4 regions of the Spirillospora sp. NPDC029432 genome follow, and region 3 is predicted to be linked to each of the others. Evidence: riboswitches for the same ligand, from Rfam matches in the RefSeq annotation. Region 3 holds a riboswitch; each other region holds the start of a gene.
What was found. A riboswitch is a leader RNA that binds a small molecule or an ion and turns the genes downstream of it on or off. The one in region 3 is predicted to bind cobalamin.

Region 1 (3,199 bases), on a different contig from region 3:
CTCGCGGGCCAGCCGGCGGCCGCGCACGGTGGGGCGATAGGTCATGGGCCGAGAGTCTCTCTATTCGGTCGGTTCCGTTCAAGGCATACGAGCAAGCCGGTAACGGCAATCTCGCGAAGCGTGTTGCGGAACTGAGAATCTCACGCGAGGCTGTGCTCATGTGACCGAACGGCAACACCCAGTGACCGTGCGGTTCACCACCGCGCACCACGGAACTACACGGGAGGATCCCGTGACGACCTCGCCAGAGACGGCCGGCCTCGCCGGTCACGCCCCGTACCCGCCGGCCTCCCTCGGTGAAGCCGTACCCCTGCCGGCCGCCCCCGTCCCCGCCGCACCGCCGTCCGGTGGCCTGACCTGGACGCTTCCGGCGGGCCCGGCCTGCGCCGGCCACGCCCGGTCCGCGCTGGCCGCGGCGCTGGCCGAGGCGGGCGTGCCGCGCGCCGCCGTCGCCGACGCGCAGCTGATGGTCAGCGAGCTGGCCACCAACGCCCACCAGCACGCCCCCGACCACGGCCCGCACGAGCTGTGGCTGTACGCGGGACCGCCCGGCGAGCTGCGGTGCGCGGTGTTCGACCGGCACGCCGCCGCGCGGCTGCCCGTCTACTCCTGGACGTCCGGCGACTACGGCCGCGGGCTCAGCATCGTCCGCGAGCTGTCGGACGGCCGCTGGGGCATGCTGCGCACGCACTCGCGCCGCACCCCCCGGGTCCCGGGCAAGGCGGTCTGGTTCGCGGTGCCCGGCGAGGCCCGGCCGCCGGAACGGCCGGGCTGACCGTCAGGCGCCCGCCCCAGCGGCGGCCGCCGCGTCGCCGGTCCCCGCTCCCGCTCCCGCTCCGGCGGCGGCCGTCCGGGCGTCCTCCACGGCGGGGGCGATGTCGGTCAGCAGCGCCAGCAGCGAGCGGGACAGCAGCGTGTGCACCTGCCCGCGGTCGAGGGTGCCCTCCTGGAGCCACTGGCGGGTGGCCGCCTCCGCCAGCCCGGAGTACGTGCGCAGCACGGCCCGCAGCGTGCCGGTCGGCTCCATCCGCAGCACGGTGAGCATGTGCTCGACCGTCAGGTCGCGGAACCGGTTGACGATGTGCAGCAGCTGCGGGTCGCGCCCGAAGCCCTCGGCGTCCACCGCGGCGAACCAGGTCGTCGCGTTGCCCTCGGCGGCCTCCAGGAAGAGCCGGACGCACAGGTCGGCGGCCTCCTCCAGCGACCGGTTCTCGTCCGGCGGCGGCGCCGCCATCGCGGCCGCGCCGGACAGGTCGCGGACGACCTCCAGGAACAGCTCGCGCTTGGTGCCGAAGTAGTAGTGCAGGAGCCCGCGCCGTACCCCGGCCTCCGCCGCGATCGCGGACGTGGAGACCTCGGCGTACGGCAGCTCGGTGAACATCCGCCGCGCGACGCCGAGGATCTGGTCGCGCCGCTCGTCCGGGGACAGCCGCTGGTAGCGGCGGGAATCCGGGGTGCGGGAGGGTGACTGGGCCACCCGCACAGCCTATGCGGCGCCGTGACCGGCGGGCCCTTACCCGGTGGAGGCCGCGGCGCCGTCACCTGGGCGCGACTTGGGCCGGTCCAGGCGGTATGCCATCCTGTGCAGGCGACGGAAGCGGAGGAACCCGGTGCGAATCCGGGGCTGTCCCGCAACTGTGACCATGGGGAGCTCCCCCTCGAACGCGGCCACGGCGTCCCGCCAGGGACGCTGGAAGGCCGAGGGGGAGCGGCGATCCGGGAGCCAGGAGACTCCGGCCGTCGTGGCGGGCGCCCCGGTGCCCGCGAACAACCGCCACGGGCGTGGACACCCGAGGGAAGGACGATGAGGCATGCCCTGTCTGATGGGCCGATGAGCCGTGCGCGCGCCGCCGCGGCGCGCTACCCCTTTTCCGCCGTCGTCGGGATGGACGACCTCAAACTGGCGCTGCTGATCAACGCGGTGTCGCCGGGCGTGGGCGGCGTGCTGGTCCGCGGCGAGAAGGGCACCGCGAAGTCGACGATCGTCCGCGCGCTGGCCGATCTGCTGCCGTCGACGCGGGTGGTGGCGGGCTGCCGGTTCGCCTGCGACCCGCGCGACCCCGATCCCGGCTGCCCCGACGGCCCGCACCCGGTGGACGACGCCGAGGACGGCGACGAGGACTCCGCCGGGCGGGCCGAGCCGGTCGAGCGGCCGGGGACCGAGGAGCGGCCGGCGCGGCTGGTCGAGCTCCCCGTCGGCGCCTCCGAGGACCGCCTCACCGGCTCCCTCGACATCGAGCGCGCGCTGACCGAGGGCGTGAAGGCGTACGAGCCGGGCCTGCTCGCCGCCGCGCACCGCGGCGTCCTGTACGTCGACGAGGTCAACCTGCTGCACGACCACCTGGTGGACCTGCTGCTGGACGCGGCGGCGATGGGCGAGTCGTACGTCGAGCGCGAGGGCGTGTCGGTCCGGCACGCCGCGCGCTTCCTGCTGGTCGGCACGATGAACCCGGAGGAGGGCGAGCTGCGGCCGCAGCTGCTCGACCGGTTCGGGCTCACGGTCGAGGTGGCGGCCACCCGCGATCCGGCCGAGCGGGCGGAGGTCGTCCGGCGCCGGCTGGACTTCGAGGAGGACCCGGTGCGGTTCGCGTCCGGGTGGGCGCTGGCCGAGGCGGAGCTGGCCGCCCGGATCGCCGCCGCCCAGTCCCGGCTGCCGCGGGTGGAGCTGACCGACGCCGCGCTCCGCCAGATCACCGCGGTGTGCGCCGCGTTCGAGGTGGACGGGCTGCGCGCCGACCTGGTGACGGCGCGCGCCGCGATCGCGCTGGCGGCCTGGCACCGGCGGACCGTGGTGACCGCCGAGGACGTGCGGACGGCGGCGCGGCTGGCGCTGCCGCACCGGCGCCGCCGCGACCCGTTCGACGCGCCCGGCCTGGACGAGGAGCGGCTCGACGAGATCCTGGACGAGCACGCCGCCCCCGAACACGACCGGCCCGAGCCCGAACCGCGGCCCGAGCCGGAGCCCGAACCGCGGCCGGAGCCGCCGCACGACGACGAAAGCGGCGGCGACGAGGGGCCGCCCGAGGACGACGGCCCGGACGACGACGGCGGCGGCGGTCCCGGCGGTGGCGGCCGGCCGGACGGGCAGCCGGGCGGCGGCGCGCTGAGCGTGCTGGACGCCCTGCTCAGCGGCCGTCCCGTGACCGAGTCCGACGGCGAGCGCCCCGCCGACGAGCGGCACGCCCCCGCGCCCGGCGAG
Region 2 (3,199 bases), on a different contig from region 3:
CCAGTCCACCCCGTCCGGGCCGACGTGGGCGGACAGGTTCACCGAGCCGAGGTTGCACACCGCCGTCTCGGTGTCGCCCGTCACCTCCAGGATCTCCGTGCAGAGGTTGGACAGGTGGACGACGCGGCCCGGCGTGGCCGTCTGGTTGCAGGCGCGGTTGGCGGCGTCCTTGAACGTCATCCAGCCGTTGCCGGTCTCCGCGAGGGTCCGCATCATCCGGCCGTACAGGCGCCGGGCCGAGACCTGGCGCACGTACCGGCCGTCCTCCTCGGCCTTGCGGTACGCGGCGTCGAACTCCTCGCCCCACAGGTCGGTGAGCTCGGGCACCTCCTTCGGATCGAACAGCGACCAGGTCCCGTCGGACTCGACCCGGCGCATGAACTCGTCCGGGATCCAGTTCGCGAGGTTGAGGTTGTGGGTGCGGCGCTGGTCCTCGCCGGTGTTGTCGCGCAGCTCCAGGAACTCCTCGACGTCGGCGTGCCAGGGCTCCAGGTACACGCACGCTGCGCCCTTGCGGCGGCCGCCCTGGTTGACGGCGGCGACGGAGGAGTCCAGGGTCCGCAGCCACGGGACGATCCCGTTCGACAGGCCGTTGGTGCCGCGGATCAGCGAGCCGCGCGACCGGACCCGCGACCACGAGATCCCGATGCCACCCGCGTACTTGCTGAGCCGCGCGACCTGCGCGTACCGCTCGTAGATCGACTCCAGCTCGTCCCGCGGCGAGTCCAGCAGGAAGCACGACGACAGCTGCGGGCGGCGGGCCGCGGAGTTGAACAGCGTCGGGGAGCTGGGCAGGTACGACAGCGTGCTGAGCAGCCCGTACAGCTCCGCCGCCTCGGCGACGGTGTCGGACAGGCCGGCCGCGACGCGCAGGAGGAAGAACTGCGGGCGCTCCAGCACGCGGCGGGTGCTCGGGTGGCGGAGCAGGTAGCGGTCGTAGAGGGTGCGGAGGCCGAAATACTCGAAACGCTCGTCGGCGCCCTCGTCGATCAGCGCGTCCAGCTCGGCGGCGTGCGCGGCGACGAACGCGGCGGCCTCGTCCGACAGCAGGCCCTCGCGGTGCGAGGCCGCCACCGAGCCGGCGAACGTCAGCACGCCCTCGGCCGCGGTCTCCTCCGCGATCTTCACGGCCAGCAGCCGGGCGGCGACCCTGGAGTACGCGGGCTCGGCCGCCACCAGCGCGGCCGCCTCGGCGACGGCGCGCTCCCGCCGCGCCGCCTCCCCGCTCTCCCCCCGTACCGCCGCCAGCAGCGGCGCCGGCTCGGCGCCGGGCAGCCCGGCGCAGGCACGCTCGATCGCGGCGCCGATGTCGCCGGACACCCCGGACGGGTTCGGCGGCGCCGTGAGTTGCCGTGTCACGTACTCTCTCTCCCCTTGAGATCGCCCCGCGGGCAGGGGAGGAGAACGCCACGGCAGGCCGCCGCGCGCCCACCGGCCTCCCGCGAAGCCTGGACGTCCATCGGTGCGGGCAGGTCTTCGGACTCGCGGGCACCGCGCGTCCCCTCCCTCCCGGAAGGAGCGCGCGACCTAATGACCGTCGCTTCCCGGCGCGCCATCACGGCGCGCCAGTGCTCTCTGACGGCGGTCGTTCCCGCTCACCGCTGCGGGGCAGTCCCGGAATTGGGCGGCCCGAGACATCGGGCCGCACCGCACCGGGTTCCCTCTTACGACGCCCGCACCGGCGATCGGCGCGGGCGAACCAGCACGATCATGACCCTACATCTGGCGGGGACCGATTGCGACAACACTAGATGTTGGGGCGCCATACCGATCTCGGGGGGTGTGTAGAGATCACCGGCCGGGGGTGGGACGATGTTCCCGCCATGTCCCCGCACCCGCCGCGTCCCCTCTTCCGTACCTCGCGGGCGGTGGTCTTCACCACCGTCTGCGTGACGCTGGCGACCCTCGGGCACTCGCTCACGTCCACCGCGGCCATCCCGTACTGGGCGGTCGTGGCGGGCTTCGGCGGCGTCCTCGCGGTGACGCAGGCGCTGGCGGGCCACGAGCGCTCGCTGCCCACCCTGCTCGGCGGGCTGCTGGGCGGCCAGTTCGCGCTGCACAGCCTGTACGCGAGCGCCGAATGCACGGCCGCGACCGCGACCGCCGCAGGGCACCACACGGTCGCCGTCGCGCCGGGCCCCGGCGGGGGCGGCGGATCGGGCACGGCGATGACGCTCGCGCACGTCGCGGCGGCGGTCGTCTCGGCCTGGTGGCTGCGGCGCGGCGAGCGGGCGGCCTGGTCGCTGGCCCGGCGGATCGCCACGGCCCCGGCCCGGGTACTGATCGCGATCGAGCCTGCCGCCGCCCCGCCGCGCACCGCGCCGCTCCCGGCGGAGGACATCCCCGCCCGCCCGTGCGGGCGGATCCTGCGGCACGAGGTCGTCCGCCGCGGGCCGCCGCGCCGTTCGAGGGCGCTCGCGCTCGCCTGCTGAGCCGCCGGGCTCGTACCGCGAGCCGTCGAGTGCCGTACGTCACCGGACCGATCGCCCGTCCCGGGCCCGTCCGGCTTCACCCGTACGCCTCGAACGGAGATTCCCATGTCCCGTCGCATTCCTCATGGCATGTCACGGCATATCCGCAGATCAGCCGCCGTCACCGCGCTGGCCGCCGTCACCCTCGCCGGTCTGGCCACCGGCGCGTCGGCCCACGTCACCGCCAACCCCCGTACCGCCGAGCAGGGCTCGTACACCAAGGTCGCCTTCCGGGTACCGAACGAGCGCGACAACGCGCGGACGACCAAGCTCGTGATCGAGATGCCGTCCGATCCCGTGATCGAGCACGTGTCGGTACGGCCCGTGCCCGGCTGGAAGGTCGAGGTCGAGCGCGCCAAGCTGCCCGAGCCCGTCAAGATCGAGGGCGGCGAGCTCACCGAGTACGTCTCGAAGATCATCTGGACCGGCGGGGAGATAGCGGCCGGGCAATTCGAGGAGTTCGACGTCTCGATGGGGCCGCTGCCGGCGAACGCCGACCGGGTCCTCTTCAAGGCCGAGCAGACCTACTCCAACGACGAGGTCGTGAAGTGGGACCAGGACCCCGGGGACGGCTCCAACGAACCCGAGCACCCCGCTCCGTCCCTCAAACTGACTCCGAAGGCCGCGGCCGAGCCGGTCGCCGCGAACGGCGCGAAGCCCGCGGCGACCGCGTCCCCGGCCGACGACGGCACGGCCCGGCTGCTCGGCGGCCTGGGCCTGGCCGCCGG
Region 3 (3,199 bases):
ACGCGCAGCAGCGACCGGTAGGCGATGATCTCCTGCCGGTGCTCGGCGGCGGCCGTCCGCGCCAGGCCCTCCGCCAGGAGCGCGTCCGCGCGTTCCGGCTCGCCGAGGCCCATGCCCAGGTTGAACGCGCGGACGGCGGTGTGCGACGCCCGGGTCGCCTCGTCCATCGGCGCGCCCGCCACCCGCGCCAGCCGCTCCTCCGCCTCGCGGTGCCGGCCCGCCATGAGCAGCACGGGCGCGACCAGGACGGTGACCTCCGGGTCCGCGCCCGCGGCCAGCACCGCCTCGCCGCACCGCACGGCCAGGTCGAGGTCGTGCAGGCTCCACGCCTGGCGGCAGCCGGCCAGCAGCAGCCCGGGGTCGGCGGGCACGCCCGCGTCCAGCCGCCACAGCGCGACCTTGAGCACGTCCCCGTGCCGCCGCATGCCGGTCGCCTCCAGGGCGGACGCGAGCGCGGCCATCCGGTCCCGGATCCGCCCGGAGCCCGCCCGCTGCCGGGCGACCTCCCCGTACAGCGGGTGCGCCGGGCGCACCTCCAGCCGGTGGCCGGCGGCGGCCGAGGTGACCAGGTGCCGCGCCTCGGCCCGCTCGATCGCCTCCTCGGACGTCAGCGCGGCCAGCGCGGCGGCGCCCAGCGGCTCGCCGAGCGCCGCGTACTCCAGGACCTCGCGCTCGGCGGCGGCCAGGGTGCCGAGGCGCTCCTCCACCAGCCCGCGCAGCCGCGGGCTCAGCGGCAGGTCGCCGTGCCACCGCCACACGCCGCCGGCCTCGCTCAGCCGCCCCCGGTCCAGGCCCGCCTGCACCAGCTCGCGCAGGAACAGCAGGTTGCCGCGGGTGCTGCGGTGGAGCCGCCGCGCGGTCGACTCGGCGAGCTGGCCGCCCAGCGCGGCCTCCACGACCGCCTGGCTCTCCGCCAGGGTCAGCGGGACCAGGTCCACCCTGCGCGCCAGGTCGTCCTTCCAGAGCGCCGTCACGGGGTCGGGGGCCGGCTCGCCGGCGCGCACCGTCGCCAGCACCCGCGCCTCCCGCTGCAGCACCAGGTGGTGCACCAGCGCCGCCGACGCCGGGTCGAGCAGGTGCGCGTCGTCGACCGCGACCAGCAGCGGGCGGCCGCCGGCGAGCGCGCGCACCGCCTCCGCCGCCCGCCGCATCGGGTTGACCGCCAGGTCCAGCGCCTCCACGGCCAGGACGTGCCCGAACGCCCCGAACGGGATCGCCGCCTCCGCGGGGCTCCCGCCGAGCCGCAGCACGGTGAACCGGGCCGGCTCCAGGCGCCGCAGCGCCTCGCCCGCCAGCCGGGTCTTGCCCGCCCCGGCGTCCCCCGCGACCACGACGCCCCGCCCGGCGCGGGCGCGCAGCAGGGCGTCCATCTCGTCGAGCGTCGACGTACGGCCGGTGAACGGCCAGGAGGTCCGCACAACAGGGATCGTACGGACGCTCACCGCGCGCCACCAGACGGACCGCGCGGGACCGTGCGGGGAATTGAGTAGGGGCTACTCATGCACACCGGGCCCCGGCGCGGCACTCTCGATGGTGCGGGACCTTTCCGGGACGTGGGAGCTTCCGGAACGGCCGCGCGAGGCACCGGCGGCGGCCGGCCGAAACAACGCCGCCGCCGGGGCGGGAGGGGGCACCGTCCGCATCTCCAGCGGGGGGAGATACGGGTGGCGCCCCCTCCCACACGCGCTCGCCGGGCTTGACTTGCGGGCCCGGCGAAGGGAACCTCAGGGCGACAAGTTCACATTCGAGGCGACGGTGCGCAGGAACCTGGTGCGATTCCAGGACGGTCCCGCCACTGTGACCAGGGAGCCTCCCCCGCACGCGACCACGGCCGTACCCGGCTGGAAGGTCGGAGGGGGGCGATGATCTGGGAGTCAGGAGACTGACCCGTCGTCCTCCCGCTACCGGGGCGAGTGCACCCCGTGAGGAGACCCTGATGTCGCAGGCCGACATGGCACGGCAGTCCGTTCCCGAGGCGCCGGCCGTACGGCGCGTACCCGTGCGCGAGATCCTTCCCTGGGCGGCGCTCGCCCTGGTCCTGGGCGCCGCGCTGCTCTACTTCGTCGGCGCCGAGCAGGGCGCCACCTCCCTCTTCGGCGGCACGTGGGTGCACGAGTTCACGCACGACGGCCGGCACCTGCTCGGCTTCCCGTGCCACTGATGCGCGCGCTTCTCATCCGCGGCATGCTCACCGGCCTGGCCGCCGCGGCGGCCGGCCTCCTGATCGCCTGGATCTACGGCGAGCCCCAGGTGGGGAAGGCGATCGCTTTCGAGGAGGCCCAGGCCGCCGCCGCGCACGCGCACGACGGGCACGGCGCCGCCGGGGCCGAAGAAGAGGTGGTGAGCCGCACCGTCCAGCGGACGGGCGGCCTGATCACGGCCATGGCGTTCTACGGCGTGGCGATCGGGGGGCTGTTCTCGATCGCGTTCGCGCTCGCGTACGGCCGGATCGGCGCGCTCGGCGCCCGCGCCACGGCCGCGCTGGTCGCGCTGGGCGGCTTCACGGCGATCGTGCTGGTGCCGTTCCTGAAGTACCCGCCGACACCGCCCGCCGTGGGCGCCCCCGAGACGATCGGGAGCCGTACCGCGCTCTACTTCGGCATGGTCGCGCTGGGCGTCCTGGCCACCGCCGCCGCCGTGATCGTCTTCACCCGGCTGGCGCCGCGGCTGGGCGGCTGGAACGCGGCGGCCGCCACGGCCGCCGGGTTCGCGATCGTGGTCGCGGCCGTCTTCCGCCTCACGCCGGCGCCGGACGCGGTCGCCGACAGCTTCCCCGGCACGGTGCTGTGGGACTTCCGGATCGCCTCGCTCGGCGTCCAGGTCGTCCTGTGGGCCACGCTGGGCCTGCTGTTCGGCGCCCTGACGGAACGGTCGCACCGCCGCGAGGCCGCTCCCCGGAAGGAGCCGCTAGCGGCGTAGCAGTGCGCAGTCGCCGCACATCTCACCGCCGGGCGGCACCCGGTAGTAGAGGCAGCAGCTGCGCCGGACGAAGCCGTGCCGGCCGAACGCCCCCGTACCGCGGAGCGGCTCGCGCGCGAGCAGCTCCCGAACCAGGGCCTCGGCCGGTCCGGCGACGCCGGGGCGCAGGCTTCCGGCCAGGGCGGAGGCGGCGTTCCCCCACATCAGCCCGTCCGCCAGCCGCACGACCCCGCACAGGGCCGCGCGGAGCGGTTCGAGCTGCCGCCGGACGACCTCCGCG
Region 4 (3,199 bases), on a different contig from region 3:
CTCCGTGAGGAGGTCCTGCCGCTCCTTCTCGTCGCGGGCGGTGCGGGCCCGGTCGAGCAGCCGGTCGAAGCGGCCGGAGCGGAAGCCCGTCATGTTCCGCGCCGCGCCGGAGCGGAAGCGCTGCTCCAGGAAGTCGGGGACGGGCAGCGTCGACGTGGTGCTGAACGACGCGACACCGCGCTTCTTGCTCTCGCTGAAGTACGTGGTGGCGGCGAGCGTGCGGGGTTCGAGGCGCAGCCCGATCTCGGCGAGCTGGCGCGTCATGAGCGCGGCCGCCGGCTCCCACGCGGCGTCGAGCGTGCTGGTGTCGAGCGGGACCGCCAGGCCCTCCGCGCCCGCGTCGCGGACGAGCCGCCTCGCGCGCTCCACGTCGCGCCCGCGCTGCGGGAGGCCCGCCGCGTAACCGCGCAGGCCCTTGCCGAACAGGTCGTTGCCCGCCTCGCCGTGCCCGGCCAGCGCGACCCGCACCAGCGCCTCGCGGTCGATGCCCAGCGCCATCGCCTGGACCAGCCGGGAATCGGAGAACGGCTCCCGGTCGGTGCGCAGGATGACCTGCTGGGCGGTGGCGCGGCGCGCGGTCAGCAGGCGCACGGACCGCTGCCCCTTGAGGCGTTCCACGAACGCCCCGGCCAGGTCGGCGGCGTAGTGGACCTGGCCGGACAGCAGCGCGTTGACCCGGGCCGACTCCTCGTTCGCCGGGACGATCTCCAGCTCGGCGATCGCCGGCGGCCCCTCCCAGTGGCCCTCCCAGCGCCGGTACCGCGCGGTCCCGCCCGGCGTGAACGACACGTACCGGAACGGGCCGGAGCCGACCGGGTTCCGGAAGGCGGTCGTGCCGTCCGGGACGATCTCCGTTCCGGGACCGCCGAACGCCGTCGGGAACCCGAAGTCCGGCTTCTCCAGCGCCAGCGTCAGCGTGCGCTCCCCGGTGGCGCGGCTCGCGCCGAAGTCGATCGCCGACAGCAGCTGCTGGGACGGCGACCCGACCTCCGGGTCGGCGGCCCTGCGGTAGCTGTAGAGGACGTCCTTGGCGGTGACGGGCCGCCCGTCGTGGAAGCGCGCCGCGCGGAGCCTGACGTGCCAGCGGGTCCCGGCCGCGTCGCTCTCCCACGACTCGGCCAGGCGCGGCCGGACGGACATGTCGTCGCCGTAGGTGGCCAGCGTGTCGAACAGCGCCTTGGCGCGGGCCTGGTCGACGAAGTTGGGCGCCACGTGCGGGTCGAGCGTCTCCTGGGAGCCGCCGGCCGGGAACGCGGCCCGGAAGCGGTCCGCGCCGCCGCCGTTCCCGCCGCCGCAGCCGGCGAGCAGCGCGGCGGTCGCGGCCGCCCCGCCCGCCGCCAGGAACTCGCGCCTGCCGATCCCCCGATCCCGCTCTTCGGGCGACCGCCCTGGGGGTCTAGAGGTCCGCCCCCAGAGGGTGTGCTGCCCCGCCGCCTTCCGGGCATGGCCGTTCATCGGATCCTTCCTCGGGGTGTCCTCGCCCCTGCCGGTGGACCGGCGACGGGTCAGTCTCCTGGCTCCCGGATCATCGCTCGCCCCGGCCTTCCCGCACGCGCGCGCGGACGGTGGCCGTGCCTGGGGATCGCTCCTCGGTCACAGTGGCGGGACCGCGCCGGATTCGCACCGGCTTCCTGGTCCCCGTCGCCTTTGTCCGATCATTCTGGCCCATCCGGACGCCCGACAACGACCTGCACAATGCAAACGCACGTGCACGCGGACGCCCGATCACTCTCGTCAAGCGATCAACTGGCCGTAAGCTGGCGGCCATGTCCGAGGGCCGCCCCGCTTGCGAGTGCATCATCTGCCGCGACTACGGAGATCGCGGCCGGCTGGGCAACTTCCAGCTGCGCACCATCGTCCACATCAGCCAGTACGGCTGGAGCATGGTGCTGGTGCCGCCGGTCGGCGACGGCCCCGGCTGGGCGTACACCGTCGGCCTCTGGCACAGCCTGCGCTCCCCCGAGCTGGCGATGTTCGGCGGCGACGTGTACGAGATGGAGGAGATCCTCAACGCGCTCGGGCGGCAGGCCGGGCGCGAGGGCCCGCCCGCCGACGGCGAGCGCCGCGACGACGTCGTGCGCGGCCGGCCCGCCGCGTTCCGGGGCGTCGACCCCGGCTGGCACGAGCGCGCCTTCCACGGGGCGATGGCGTTCTACCGCGGCCGGCCGCTGCCGTTCCTCCAGGTCGTGTGGCCCGACGAGAACGGGCTCTACCCGTGGCAGCCCGGCACCGAGCTGCCGTTCCGGCGCTCCCAGCCGTGGCTGTGGCTGAGCCCCCGGCAGCATCCCGAGGGCGTCTGGACGCACCGCCTCACCGCCCCGGCGTAGAGTCGGGCGGATGCCCGTACCGATCACCGAGGCCATCCGGACCCGGCGCCTCACGCTGGAGCCGCTCGGCGCCCACCACGCCGACGAGATGGCCGAGGTCCTCGGCGACCCCCGGCTGCACCGCTACACCGGCGGCGAGCCCCTCTCCCTGGACGAGCTGCGCGCCCGGTACGCGCGGCTGGCCGCCGGGCCCGCGCCGTTCCACCAGGAGCAGTGGCTCAACTGGATCGTCCGGCGGCGCCGCGACGGGCAGCCGGTCGGGACCGTCCAGGCCACCGTCACCCCGGGCGAGGCGGGGCCGCGGGCCGCGGTCGCCTGGGTGGTCGGGATGCCGTACCAGGGCTTCGGCTTCGCCACCGAGGCCGCCCGGGCGCTGGTGTCCTGGCTCGCCGGGCACGGCGTCCGCGAGATCACCGCCAACGTCCATCCGGCCAACCGCGCCTCCGCGGCCGTCGCCCGCCGCGCCGGGCTGTCCCCCACCGCGCGGTACGCGGGCGACGAGGTGGTCTGGAGCGACCGGCGGGGCGGGTGAGCTCGGGCGATCCCCGCGTTTCACCGAAGTTCTCAGAGTTTTCTCCTCCGGGAGACGGCGCCGCGCCCCGATCCGCCCGTACCTCCCTGTGGACCGGTCCCCGACCAGGACCCCGTTCGCGGGAAGGAGCAGGCGCATGGCGTCGCGCGCGGAAGGCGTCCCGAAAGAGCGTCCCCTCACCGTCCTCGGCGCCGTGGTCCTGCCCGGCACCGAGCAGGCCGTCGCGCTCGTCCGCCGGTACGCGCGGGCGCTCCTCGGCCCCGGCTTCCCCGATCTGTACGAGCTCACCGTCGTGGCGAGCGAACTCTTCACCAACGCCGTGCGACACTCCCGGTCGGGG

Region 1: linked by a shared signal. The riboswitch ahead of AB0881_RS12160 (VWA domain-containing protein) and the one ahead of AB0881_RS20290 (CbtB-domain containing protein) in region 3 are both predicted to bind cobalamin.
Region 2: linked by a shared signal. The riboswitch ahead of AB0881_RS08290 (ribonucleoside-diphosphate reductase subunit alpha) and the one ahead of AB0881_RS20290 (CbtB-domain containing protein) in region 3 are both predicted to bind cobalamin.
Region 4: linked by a shared signal. The riboswitch ahead of AB0881_RS28560 (ABC transporter substrate-binding protein) and the one ahead of AB0881_RS20290 (CbtB-domain containing protein) in region 3 are both predicted to bind cobalamin.

Annotation. Positions count from the first base shown of each region.
Region 1 is NZ_JBEZWH010000011.1:190,206-193,404, reverse strand. Features, by position in the region: gene AB0881_RS12175 (helix-turn-helix transcriptional regulator) at 1-45, opposite strand, end outside; gene AB0881_RS12170 (ATP-binding protein) at 233-775, shown strand; gene AB0881_RS12165 (helix-turn-helix domain-containing protein) at 779-1,477, opposite strand; cobalamin riboswitch at 1,601-1,734, shown strand; gene AB0881_RS12160 (VWA domain-containing protein) at 1,832-3,199, shown strand, end outside.
Region 2 is NZ_JBEZWH010000007.1:180,829-184,027, forward strand. Features, by position in the region: gene AB0881_RS08290 (ribonucleoside-diphosphate reductase subunit alpha) at 1-1,359, opposite strand, end outside; cobalamin riboswitch at 1,450-1,719, opposite strand; gene AB0881_RS08295 (hypothetical protein) at 1,824-2,432, shown strand; gene AB0881_RS08300 (YcnI family protein) at 2,562-3,199, shown strand, end outside.
Region 3 is NZ_JBEZWH010000024.1:11,009-14,207, forward strand. Features, by position in the region: gene AB0881_RS20285 (LuxR C-terminal-related transcriptional regulator) at 1-1,418, opposite strand, end outside; cobalamin riboswitch at 1,718-1,906, shown strand; gene AB0881_RS20290 (CbtB-domain containing protein) at 1,937-2,161, shown strand; gene AB0881_RS20295 (CbtA family protein) at 2,161-2,919, shown strand; gene AB0881_RS20300 ((2Fe-2S)-binding protein) at 2,908-3,199, opposite strand, start outside.
Region 4 is NZ_JBEZWH010000045.1:10,882-14,080, forward strand. Features, by position in the region: gene AB0881_RS28560 (ABC transporter substrate-binding protein) at 1-1,455, opposite strand, end outside; cobalamin riboswitch at 1,507-1,636, opposite strand; gene AB0881_RS28565 (DUF4262 domain-containing protein) at 1,767-2,327, shown strand; gene AB0881_RS28570 (GNAT family N-acetyltransferase) at 2,338-2,859, shown strand; gene AB0881_RS28575 (ATP-binding protein) at 2,996-3,199, shown strand, end outside.